Regions from separate parts of the Tatumella sp. UCD-D_suzukii genome, predicted to be linked through region 2. Evidence: predicted binding sites of a transcription regulator. Region 2 holds the regulator's gene; each other region holds the start of a gene.

Region 1 (3,205 bases), on a different contig from region 2:
AACGAAAAGTCTCTCGTTTTTCTCCGTGCCACCCACCCGGTGACTTACCGCGACATCGCACCGCTGAGCGAGGGAATGTGTCCAGGGCGAGCCGCAGGGACGCGGCGAGAGGTCATGCTGAGCAGGAGCGAATCATGACCAGTCCGTAAAGGACACATGAATGAGTGAAGGCACCGCGAAGCGGCGGGCAGGCCTGTCGCAAGGCCGGGAGTGCAGAGGGCGCGGCCATGCGCCCTTTGCCCGGTCGCCCACGGCGGATTACAGGCAGTATGCCTTATTATAAAGCGAACGGAATATTCACCGTGCTGGGATGAAAAACAACGGACGAACTTATTACCCACAAACCAGAGACAAAGATCCCCCGTTTTTCTCCGGGCCACCCACCCGGTGTCTTACCGCGACATCGCACCACTGAACGAGTGAATGTGACCAGGCGCCCTTTGCCCGGTCGCCCGCAGCGGATTACAGGCAGCAAGCCTTATTACAAAGCAAACGGAACACTCACCGTACTGATAATAAAATATCCCGACTATCGCCCTGCCCCCTGTAATCCGGTTACCGGTATTTATCTGTTAATACCGGATGACAGCACCTGATATCGGGTCAACAGCGACAAAAAAGGCGGGTTTCCCCGCCTTTTCAGACTCTGGTGATGAACTTAGTACAGCAGGCGGGCACGCAGCGTGCCCTGAATACCTTTCATCAGTTGCAGCGCTTTATCGGCGACGTCCTGCGGGGCATCGATATCGATAACCACATAACCCATGTACGGCGTGGTCTGCAGATACTGGCCCATAATATTGATGCCCTGCTCGGCAAAAATCTGGTTGATGGCCGTCAGTACGCCCGGACGGTTCTCATGGATATGCAGCAAACGGCTGGCGCTGGCGGCATGGCCTGGCAGAGAAACCTCAGGGAAGTTTACCGCTGACAACGTTGAACCGTTATCAGAGTATTTAATCAGCTTACCGGACACTTCTACGCCAATATTCTCCTGCGCTTCTTCGGTGGAACCACCGATATGCGGCGTCAGGATAACATTGTCGAACTCACACAGTGGCGAGACAAAAGGATCACTGTTGCTGGCCGGTTCCTGCGGATAAACATCGATAGCAGCACCACTCAGATGCTTGCTTGCCAGCGCGTCACACAGCGCCGGAATATCAATCACCGTTCCGCGGGAGGCATTGATCAGCAGACCGCCTTTTTTCATTGCCGCCAGTTGTTCAACCCCGATCATATTTTGTGTGTTCGGGGTTTCCGGCACATGCAGGGTGACCACATCGCTCATCCCCAGCAAATCATTCAGATGTTTTACCTGCGTCGCATTACCTAACGGGAGCTTATCTTCCACATCGTAGAAGAAAACATGCATCCCCAGGCTTTCAGCCAGCACACCCAGCTGCATGCCGATATGGCCGTAACCAATGATACCCAGTTTTTTACCACGGGCTTCAAACGAACCCTTGGCATTTTTGTTCCAGATCCCACGGTGTGCCTTGGCATTCGCTTCCGGAATACCGCGTAACAACAGCAGCAATTCACCAATCACCAGTTCAGCAACAGAGCGGGTGTTAGAGAACGGCGCATTGAAGACCGGGATACCGCGTTTTGCCGCCGCATCAAGGTCAACCTGATTAGTCCCGATGCAGAAGCACCCTACCGCCACTAATTTTTCTGCGGCCGCAAACACTTCTTCGGTCAGGTGGGTACGGGAGCGGATCCCGACAAAGTGTGCATCGCGAATCGACTCTTTCAGGGATTCGGTATCCAGTGCACCTTTATGAAATTCAATATTGGTATAGCCCGCTGCACGAAGATTATCCAGCGCTGTCTGATGAACACCTTCCACCAGCAGAAACTTAATTTTGTCTTTTTCCAGTGATACCTTTGCCATTGCCCGACCTTATGGTTGACGATATTGAGACGAATATAAGTATTTCTTCTGTCAACATAACAAAATTTCCGCTACGGGCAACAGAAAACCGCTCCCGGTTTCAGGCTGCCCGCACGACGGTTTCAGCAGATTTCGATAAAAAGAAAACGATTACGTCTGCAGGAAAGCAGAATTTATCAACTGCTGTTTTAAATGTGATATAAATCACTAAAATAAACTCAAAAAAAAGACGTCTCTCAGACGCCTTTCTTCAATGTGATCACACCATCTTCTGTACCAATCAGCGCAACATCAGCCCCTCTGGCCGCAAATAGCCCGACCGTCACTACACCCGGTAATGCATTGATTTTACGCTCAAGCTCCGCCGGATTGACAATGCTGAGGTTGTAAACGTCAAGAATAATATTCCCGTTATCTGTTACCACATGCTGTCGATATTCCGGTAACCCACCCATTTTCACCAGTTCCCTGGCAACATACGCCCTGGCCATCGGAATAACCTCGACCGGTAATGGGAAATGCCCCAGAACATCCACCTGTTTGCTGGCATCGGCGATGCAGATAAACTGCTCTGCCACCGCGGCGATGATTTTCTCGCGGGTGAGCGCAGCGCCGCCACCTTTAATCATCTGCATTTGCGGGTTGATTTCATCTGCACCATCTACATACACCGATAACTGATCGACATTATTCAGGTCGATGACCGGGATACCGCAGGCCAGCAATTTTGCCGTCGAATCTTCAGAACTGGATACAGCCCCTTCAATGTCATGCTTCATGGTGGCTAGTGCATCAATAAAATGAGCAACGGTACTGCCGGTACCCACACCTACTACCGCTCCGGGACGGACATACTTCAGTGCTGCCTGACCCACTGCTTTTTTTAATTCATCACGGCTCATGATATGTTAAACCTGTACGCTCTGTTCGTCAGCGTAGTATAAAACAAGCAAAAGAAAAAAAACCTACTCTTGCTGGCAAGTTCCCATGTTTTATAAAACCGTCAGCAAAATTACGGAGATACTATCTTAGTGCGCGTCAGTGAACTTAACCGGGGATATGTTTTCCCTGCAGCCGAGAGAAAACACCCATGAAACGCCCGGATTACCGAACCCTTCAGGCCCTGGATGCAGTGATACGAGAGCGGGGTTTTGAACGCGCTGCACAAAAGTTATGCATTACCCAGTCAGCTGTTTCACAGCGTATTAAACAGCTGGAGAATCTTTTTGGTCAGCCCCTGCTGGTCCGTACTGTTCCTCCCCGCCCCACCGAGCAGGGTCAGAAGTTACTGGCGTTACTGCATCAGGT
Region 2 (3,205 bases):
CTGCGGTCACGGTAGTACCGATAGTGGCCCAGCCGTAGTATTGCCGTGAGAACAGGTTGCTGAACAGGGTAAGCAGCAGCATAGTCAGTAAAATGGCGGGTTCCGGTGTGGCGAGCTGTAAGGAAAGCGCGGCAATAATCAGCCCGGCAAACGTCCCTAAGGCCCGGTGCTGTATCCTCACACGGGTAGCGTTATAACTGTTCTGGCTGACCAGAATAATGGTCATCAGTACCCAATAAGGCTTGGGCATGTTCAGCGACAGCGCAAGGGTACTGGCCACCAGAAGCATTACCGAAAAGCGACCGGCTGTGCGTAATGCCGTCGATTTTAATGACAGATAACTGCGTAATGCACTCAGGAAAGGTAACCGGCGTTTACTGTCAGCCATTACATCACGGCGGTAAAGCGGAGCCCGTGACTGCAGTACTTTTGCAATTTTAGAGAAGTGATATCCGAAGAAAGACCCCACCGGATTATCCGGGTGTTCACGGGCAATATTTTGCAAGTCTGCCAGTGATCCTGCCATTGAAAAATGTCCGGGAATTTGATGATAAAGAATATTATCTGCGGTACTCCTCAGCTGCGTACAAATTTCATCGGCGTTTTGTTTAATGATCGCGGCAGAACCACTTTTTTGGATCAATGTGCGCACATCGTCCGTTTCACCCAGCGTGACGGAAATATGTTCCTGTAAATCTTCAGCCATGATAAAGGTGCGGATCAGATATTTCTCGCGGCTGTTTTTGTCGGCAGACAACATATGGATCTGCTGGTAGGCGGTAGTGATCAGGTCGACGATTTTTTGCTGCCGGTTTAACAGCGCAGGCAACGATTTTTCCGTGTCTGTCGGGTCTGTTGTGGTCAGCAGGTGATATTTATCTTCGCAATAGCTGGCCAGCGCCCGATAGAGCAGACTGAGCGTTTCGCGCAGGGGCTGATCTTTCGACAATCTGAACCAGAACCAGTTAAAAAGCCCGTACCAAAGGGTTCCGCCGCCATACAGTAACGGTGGCCCCCAGAGAGGCATCCGCCCTGTCAGGCTGAGTGTGAAGGTCATGGCGATAAGCGCACCGGGTAACAGCCGGCCATACAGGGGGCTTATCTCTCCGCACACGCCAATCAATAAGGGCAGGGTAAAAACGATAAAGGGTAGCGGAACATGTCGCAGTAATAACCACTGCAACAGGAAACTGCTGAAGGCAAACAGCATTCCTCCGAGGACGATTCGCTCAAAGAAACGGCGGTGTGGGGTATCCAGTCCGGCGATATTACAGCAGGCAGGGATAAGGGAAAACAGCAAACCTTTCTGCAGGTTGCCTGTTAGCCCGCCAATCAGAACAGGCAGGAAAACGACCAGTGTCTGGCGCAATGCATAGTTAACTTCGGGGTGATAAATCAGTCGGCGCCACATCGAATACAATCGCTGATAAAAAGTAAAACAGAACACGGTAGCGGCAGGCTACCGTGTGGATGGGAAGTTAACGGGTCCCGTAGACGACGATCGTCTTGCCGTGAGCAGAAATCAGATTCTGATCTTCCAGCATTTTAAGAATTCGTCCGACGGTCTCCCGTGAACAGCCGACAATTTGTCCTATTTCCTGGCGGGTAATTTTAATCTGCATCCCGTCCGGATGGGTCATAGCATCAGGCTGACGTGCTAAATTCAGCAATGTCTGGGCAATACGGCCTGTGACATCAAGGAATGCCAGATTACCGACTTTTTCGGACGTTACCTGTAACCGGCGCGCCATCTGTGAAGATAAACGCATCAGAATTTCGGGGTTCACCTGAATGAGTTGTCGGAATTTTTTATAAGAGATTTCAGCAACCTCACATGCCACTTTGGCACGTACCCAGGCGCTGCGTTCCTGATCTTCTTCAAAAAGTCCCAGTTCACCGATGAAATCTCCCTGGTTAAGATAAGAAAGGATCATCTCTTTTCCTTCTTCATCTTTAATTAAAACAGCCACGGAGCCTTTCACAATATAGTACAGGGTTTCTGCTTTCTCACCCTGGTGGATAAGGGTACTTTTGGAAGGATACTTATGAATATGACAATGGGACAGGAACCATTCGAGTGTAGGGTCTGTTTGTGGTTTACCGAGAACCATTCTCTTTTATCCTCTGTTGTAATCGTGCCGGAAATACAGGGGTAAGCTCCTGCCAGGCAAGGAAGTCATAGGGTATTTTTATTGGCAATTACCGCAGAAAAGCAGATTTTGTTCCGGAGCTTTCTACCGTTTCACCATAATTGTAATCTGATAAAAAAATGTCTCACTCTTTGTTTGTAGCACACACTGGCGCAACTGTCTCCTGTTGTATGTTCAGACTGTAACGAATGCCAGCAGATTGCTGTTTATCCTTTGAAGGAGTAATCTGAAACCTGTTTTTTCAGAGCAGAGAGTAAGCATAATGCAGGCACGCGTAAAATGGGTTGAGGGACTCAGCTTTATCGGAGAATCGGCTTCCGGACATCAGGTATTAATGGATGGAAACTCGGGCGATAAAGCGCCAAGCCCGATGGAAATGGTGCTGATGGCCACCGGAAGTTGCAGCGCCATCGATGTGGTTTCAATCCTGCAAAAGGGGCGTCAGGATGTGGTGGACTGTGAAGTTAAACTGACCTCTGAGCGCCGGGAAGAGGCACCTCGTTTGTTTACGCATATTAATCTGCATTTTGTCGTCACGGGGCGCAGTCTGACGGATGCTGTGGTTGAACGAGCTGTCACATTGTCTGCTGATAAGTATTGCTCAGTGGCACTGATGCTGGGGAAAGGTGTGGAAATTACGCATAGCTTTGAGGTGATAAGCCTTTGAAAGCCTATTGAGTGCCATCATGGCACTCAATACGGTCTACTGAAACTGCTTTTCTTCCATTAACCGCTTCACCAGTGGTGTCATGATTAACTCCATTGCCAGCCCCATTTTTCCGCCCGGCACGACCAGTGTATTAATGTGCGAAATAAAAGACCCCTGAATCATCGCCAGCAGGTAGGGGAAGTTAATGGCTTCCAGTCCCCGGAAATGAATTACCACAAAACTTTCATCTAATGAAGGGATGGTTTTGGCAGCAAATGGGTTAGAGGTATCGACGGTCGGAACCCGCTGAAAATTGATATGGGTACGGGAGAATTGCGGTGTTATGTAGTTAACATAATCATCCATGGAGCGAACCACTGAGTCCATCACCGCTTCCCGGGAATGG
Region 3 (3,205 bases), on a different contig from region 2:
ACTGTTTATGCATTCTCCGGCAGGCCTATTTGCGTCAGCTCTTTTCACTCAGATAACCTGCCCTCTGACTCCCGGAATATCCTGTAAGTACCGGGAACCGGGAAGACAGGTCGGCAGGGCAGGGACGGATCAATATGTCTGCTGAGTTCCCGGCCTATCGGTGTCTGCATAGCATTTAAGATAATCGTCTGCCGAAGACAGTCGATATTCCGGGAAAAGATATCTGCAAGGCACCTCTCTGTGTCATGAGCTTTCCTGTGATGTCATCAGGGATTGACCAGGCGTCCGATAGCGCGGAAAAAGCTTTTGTTCCGGTGTCCTTTTTTGATAGCCCCTTCCCGGTAAAAATAAACTTTCCTCAGATTACAATGCAGGAGCTCAGCGATTTCTTTCGTGTTCAGGTTATAAAGATAACCGCGTAATAGCGATACCTGCTCTTTGGTCAAATCCAGACGGCTATGAAATATAACGCTATAATTTCTTTTACATTTTCCCTGATTGTCACGACAGAGAATACGAATAAAAAAACTGAAGTCGTCCAGAGGAAGCCGTTTATCCAGTTCAAAGTCAGCATTTTTAATATACATAAACTGGTGTAACACCGAGAGCAGACAAACCTTACAATGTGGATTTGCCGATTTTATCTTTAAAATATCATTTTCGGGGTCGATAACTATCGGACAGGTTGTCAGTATGTCATAAAATACGAAATCGAAATCCCTTACTGAACGATGATTTAGTAGTGCTTCTACCGAAGTAAAAGTGTAGACGATAATATTGTCAGAAATGTGCCTGCATATAGAAGAAATTGCCATGCAGGTATAGTTACAGGTATCGATAATGGCAATGGAACGAATGACTTCCTTGTTATTCATATAGCACCATATTTATATTATTCTGTTGATTTTTATAGGGAATTGGTTTTCTTGATTTTTCCGAAGTCAGTGTAAAACGTTATAAGCGTACCGGAGTATTATCTTTGGCTATTTTTCATCCTGTCGGATGGAGGTTTTAAACACTGGCATGCTTGAATTATCATCGGATTATGTCAGCTATTTGCCCTCTGTTCTATAGAGTCAGCAAAAATTATTTAAAAATAAGAATATTTCAGTTTTCTCTATTAGGCGGGTAACGATATTTAATAGTGTCTTCCTGTAGTTGAAATTGGGATAATAACTTATTTTTAGCAACTAATTTACGGCATTACCTTTATAACCGGCGTGGGGGAAATAATTGATTCCGGCAGTATAAGCCCGGAGCTTACATTTTCTTTACCGCGATATTTTTATCTGTGCATCAGTGTGTAAGACAGATAAGTATCGATGAACATTAGGAGGCAAATATCTGACAAGGATCACATATCTTCTCAAAGCTTCGTGAGAATGGCTGAAAAGCGTTTATTCCCCGGGCTGTTGCGCGTACAGTTACGCGTAACAGTTAGTGGTATGGGGGCAGAAAATGAGTAACTTATTTAACCTGAGCGGAAAGCGAGCCTTAATCACCGGGTCTACCCAGGGTCTGGGATTACTAATGGCTTATGGACTAGGTGAGCATGGTGCCGAAGTCATTATCAATGGCCGCAACAGGGAGCGTTGCGAACACGCCGTGACGCAATTACAGCAGGCAGGAATAACGGCACATGCCTGCGCATTTGATGTCACAGACCCGCAAGCCGTAGCGCAAGCAATTGAACAGATAGAGACGGGTACCGGTCCGCTGGATATTCTGATTAATAATGCGGGCATTCAGTTCCGTACACCTTTCACCGATTTTCCGGTTGAACAATGGGATAACATAATGAATGTTAACCAGAAATCAGTATTTCTGGTGTCTCAACAGGTTGCCCGCAGGATGATTGAGCGTAAGCGTGGAAAAATCATCAATATCTGTTCCATGCAAAGCGAATTAGGCCGCGACAATATTACACCGTATGCCGCATCCAAAGGTGCAGTAAAAATGCTGACTAAAGGCATGTGTGTTGAACTTGCCCGGTATAATATTCAGGTTAACGGTATTGCGCCGGGTTATTTCGATTCAGAAATGACATCGGCACTGGTCAATGATAAACAGTTCACTGACTGGCTATGCCACCGGACTCCTGCAGCCCGCTGGGGCAAACCTGAAGAACTGAAAGGAGCCGCTGTCTTCCTTGCCGCGCCGGCTTCTGATTTTGTGAACGGCCATATCCTGTTTGTTGATGGCGGCATGTTAGCGTCAGTTTAATCCGTCCGGGCGGGAGGCGATGCTCCCGCCAGTAAACGATCCCGCCTCTGCCTTTATCACTGACCGTAGACGTCACTGTGCCTTGTGTCTCCGGGTGATGGCCCGCATTACGTCAGACAGGGTTATCCGGGCAGTATCTGCATTTCACAGGTAGACTACCCGCGAAAAAAATACTTACAGGAAATGTTATGAAACGAAACCGTATGTCCCTGCAGGATATCGCGACCCTGGCAGGCCTGACAAAAATGACGGTAAGCCGCTATATGCGTGATCCGTCTAAGGTTTCAGAGCGTAGCAGATGTGCTATTGATGAAGTGATGCGCCAGCATAATTATATTCCTAACCGGTTACCGGAAATGCTGTCGGGGGCGGGGAGCAAAACGCTTGGTGTGATCATTCCGTCTTTCCGGAATCAGATTTTTTCAGATGTGCTGGAAGGTATTCAGCAGGTCGCAGAAAAGCATGGTTATCAGACAATTATTGCCAGTGATAACTATGATCCGCTGACCGGACAGGAAAAAATAATCACTCTGCTCTCCTACCATATTGATGGTTTACTGCTGACCGGTACACAGCACACTCAGACAGCCAGAGATTACCTGAAAACATCCGGTATTCCGGTGGCTGAGCTGATGGAAATAACTTCTGATCCACTGGATATTCAGGTCGGATTTGATAACCGGCAAGCCGCTTTTGATATGACCGGTGAATTTATCAGGCGCGGTAAAAAACAGATGGCCTTCATCGGTGCGATGGATGATCCGCGTGATGTCAGCCGCTATCAGGGGATGACGCAGGCATTACAGGAATATGGATTGTCAGGGCATCACTATGTCCCCGGAGCAATCTCCTCGATGGTGTTAGGTCGCCGGTTATTTCAGCAAATCATCGCACAGCATCCGCAAACTGATGCAATATTTTGTACGAATGATGATCTGGCGATGGGCGTATTGCTGGAGTGTCAGGCGCGTCGGATCAGGGT
Region 4 (3,205 bases), on a different contig from region 2:
AGGACTGGCAGGTCATTGCTGATGATATTCATAAAAACTATGAACTGTATGATGGTTTTGTGATCCTGCACGGTACCGATACCATGGCGTTTACCGCATCTGCGCTCTCGTTTATGCTGGAAAACCTGGGGAAACCGGTCATTGTGACAGGGTCACAAATACCGCTGGCTGAGCTACGCTCTGACGGCCAGCAGAATCTGCTTAATTCGTTGTATGTTGCCGCCAATTACCCGGTGAATGAAGTCACGTTATTTTTTAATAATACGCTCTACCGGGGTAACCGGACCACAAAGGCTCATGCTGATGGTTTCGATGCTTTTGCATCCCCTAATCTGACTCCGCTTCTGGAAGCCGGTATCCATATCCGCCGGTTACATACGCCGGCCGCACCGCAGGCTCAGGGGCCGTTTACCGTCCATAACATCACACCACAACCGGTGGGTGTCGTTACGCTTTATCCCGGTATCCCGGCCGAGGTTGTGCGTAATTTCCTGCGCCAGCCGGTGAAAGCGCTGATCCTTCGTTCGTATGGCGTAGGCAATGCTCCGCAGAATGCTGAATTTCTGACTGAACTCAGACAAGCCTCTGAGCGTGGCATTGTGGTCGTCAATCTGACGCAATGTATTTCGGGGAAGGTCAATATGGGGGGCTATGCCACCGGGAATGCGCTGGAAAATGCCGGAGTGATCAGCGGATATGACCTGACCGTAGAAGCGGCCCTGACTAAGCTGCATTATCTGCTCTCTGCCGGCTATGATCCGCAACAGATCCGGGACCTTATGCAGCAAAATCTTCGTGGCGAACTGACCGCGGATTAACATTCAACACCGGCTTGTGCGCGTCCCTGACAAGCCGGTATGAGGGCCACCTACAGAGTCAGTTTCGTCACCGAACCGTCGATACCAAACTCTTCCTTCAGGGCCTGCTTACTCTTCACCACCATCTCTCCGCCTTTGCCAATCGTCATATGGCCCGGGTTGTCGTTATATCTCGCCTGCCATAGCATTACCAGCTGGAGAGTGTGCTCACGCTGTGCCGGAGTCAGCGCCACACCATCAGGCCATTTTCCGGTTTCACTGGCGAGAACCAGACGTTCATACAATTCAGGGGTCATGCCTGCCAGTAAATTTTCAAGATCCTTCATCTGTCACCCCGGAGTATTATTGCCATGCGGATCGGTAAAACTTAGCGAGGCAGAGTTCACACAGTAACGCTCACCCGTGGGTTGCGGACCGTCCGGGAATACATGCCCCAGGTGCGAATCACAATGTGCACAACGAATTTCTGTCCGGTGCATGCCATGCGAGAAATCTTCGATATAGTGGATAGCATCCGGGGAAACCGGTTGATAAAAACTCGGCCATCCGCAACCGGCATCAAACTTTGTCTCTGAATAGAACAATGGCACATGACACACCAGGCAGTGGTAAATGCCTTCGTCAGTATTGTGCAACAAAGCACCACTGAACGGAGGCTCCGTTCCGCGATCACGGGTGACATAACGTTGTATTTCTGTCAGGTCACGTTCAGGCATGTTTCTGTTTTTTTCCGATGTCATGTAGAAGCCATATGATTGATCCAATGAATATGCGTATTATAACAAACAGGCAACAATCACGACGGGTAATTTGTGCGTTGAACACAGGATAACCGGTGGGTTTGAAATTGTGATCTGCATCCCAATTTATGATGGAAAGGTCCTGCACACTCTCTGCCGGGCGAGTCCCCGTTATGGTTAAGGGTACTTATGCTTTAACGGGTAAAAAACTGCAGGTGAGGATTGATCTGCCACAATAATTGACACGATTAAGCTTGACGCCTGAAGCGGTTTTTGTAATTTTACAGCCAACCTTTTATTCAATAACCCATAGCTGGTGGAATATATGACTATCAAAGTAGGTATCAACGGTTTTGGCCGTATCGGTCGCATTGTTTTTCGTGCTGCGCAACAGCGTTCAGACATCGAGATCGTTGCAATTAACGACCTGCTCGACGCCGAATACATGGCTTACATGCTGAAGTATGACTCCACCCATGGACGTTTCGACGGGACCGTAGAAGTTAAAGACGGTGCACTGATCGTTAACGGTAAAAAAATCCGTGTGACCAGCGAAAGAGACCCGGCTAACCTGAAATGGGACGAAGTGGGTGTGGATGTTGTTGCAGAAGCGACCGGTATCTTCCTGACCGACGAAACTGCACGTAAACACATTACCGCAGGCGCGAAAAAAGTTGTTCTGACCGGTCCTTCTAAAGACGACACACCGATGTTCGTTCGCGGTGCGAACTTCGATAAATATCAGGGCCAGGATATCGTTTCTAACGCTTCCTGTACCACTAACTGCCTGGCCCCTCTGGCCAAAGTCATCAATGATAACTTCGGTATCGTTGAAGGCCTGATGACCACTGTTCACGCGACGACTGCAACGCAGAAAACTGTTGATGGCCCGTCTCATAAAGACTGGCGCGGCGGTCGTGGTGCTTCTCAGAACATCATCCCGTCTTCTACCGGTGCGGCTAAAGCCGTCGGTAAAGTTCTGCCGGAACTGAACGGTAAACTGACCGGTATGGCATTCCGTGTCCCTACCCCGAACGTTTCTGTCGTTGACCTGACCGTTCGTCTGGAAAAAGCAGCCACTTATGAGCAGATCAAATCTGCCATCAAAACTGCGTCTGAAGGCACTATGAAAGGTGTTCTGGGTTATACCGAGGACGACGTTGTTTCTACCGATTTCAACGGTGAAGTTTGCACATCATTCTTCGATGCGAAAGCAGGTATCGCGCTGAATGATAACTTCGTGAAACTGGTTTCCTGGTATGACAACGAAACCGGTTATTCACACAAAGTCCTTGACCTGATTGCACTGGTTGCGGCCAAATAAAATCAACGGACAGTCCGTAAATATCAGGGGCGACTTCGGTCGCCCCTTCTTTTTGTTGTTTGTTGGTTGATCCCTCTGAGGAGAGCGAATGCAGGAATCACTCTATAAACTGCCGGTAAACCGTCAGATAACCCCCTATATTTCTCTGCGTCAGAAAGGTCAGTTACCGCTGATTGTGGTTAATCATCCGGCTGTACATGCGGTGGTTGCACTGCAGGGCGCTCATCTTATTTCATGGCAACCTTCCGGTGAAAAGCCGGTGATTTGGTTAAGCGATGAAACGGCATTCACTGAAGGTAAAGCCATTCGTGGCGGCGTACCGG

What was found. Region 2 encodes CRP, which controls carbon source genes, mostly activating them, when cyclic AMP is high. Its sites were predicted from a motif close to ATGTGANNNNNNTCACAT; they were not measured.
Region 1: serA (phosphoglycerate dehydrogenase) is a predicted target of CRP. The motif match lies at 2,090-2,107, and genes of this name have one in related genera.
Region 3: idnO (gluconate 5-dehydrogenase) is a predicted target of CRP. The motif match lies at 1,343-1,360, and genes of this name have one in related genera.
Region 4: msrB (peptide-methionine (R)-S-oxide reductase MsrB) is a predicted target of CRP. The motif match lies at 1,666-1,683, and genes of this name have one in related genera.

What each region holds. Positions count from the first base shown of each region.
Region 1 covers NZ_JFJX01000049.1:298,633-301,837, forward strand. Annotated here, with positions in the region: gene serA (phosphoglycerate dehydrogenase) at 659-1,897, opposite strand; gene rpiA (ribose-5-phosphate isomerase RpiA) at 2,134-2,799, opposite strand; gene CG67_RS09575 (LysR family transcriptional regulator ArgP) at 2,988-3,205, shown strand, end outside.
Region 2 covers NZ_JFJX01000007.1:16,227-19,431, reverse strand. Annotated here, with positions in the region: gene CG67_RS02865 (YccS/YhfK family putative transporter) at 1-1,411, opposite strand, end outside; gene crp (cAMP-activated global transcriptional regulator CRP) at 1,479-2,111, opposite strand; gene CG67_RS02855 (OsmC family protein) at 2,413-2,817, shown strand; gene CG67_RS02850 (phosphoribulokinase) at 2,854-3,205, opposite strand, start outside.
Region 3 covers NZ_JFJX01000049.1:358,552-361,756, reverse strand. Annotated here, with positions in the region: gene CG67_RS18095 (hypothetical protein) at 267-875, opposite strand; gene idnO (gluconate 5-dehydrogenase) at 1,459-2,223, shown strand; gene CG67_RS09820 (LacI family DNA-binding transcriptional regulator) at 2,412-3,205, shown strand, end outside.
Region 4 covers NZ_JFJX01000053.1:282,722-285,926, reverse strand. Annotated here, with positions in the region: gene ansA (asparaginase) at 1-818, shown strand, start outside; gene CG67_RS11235 (YeaC family protein) at 869-1,144, opposite strand; gene msrB (peptide-methionine (R)-S-oxide reductase MsrB) at 1,148-1,534, opposite strand; gene gapA (glyceraldehyde-3-phosphate dehydrogenase) at 1,884-2,882, shown strand; gene CG67_RS11220 (D-hexose-6-phosphate mutarotase) at 2,971-3,205, shown strand, end outside.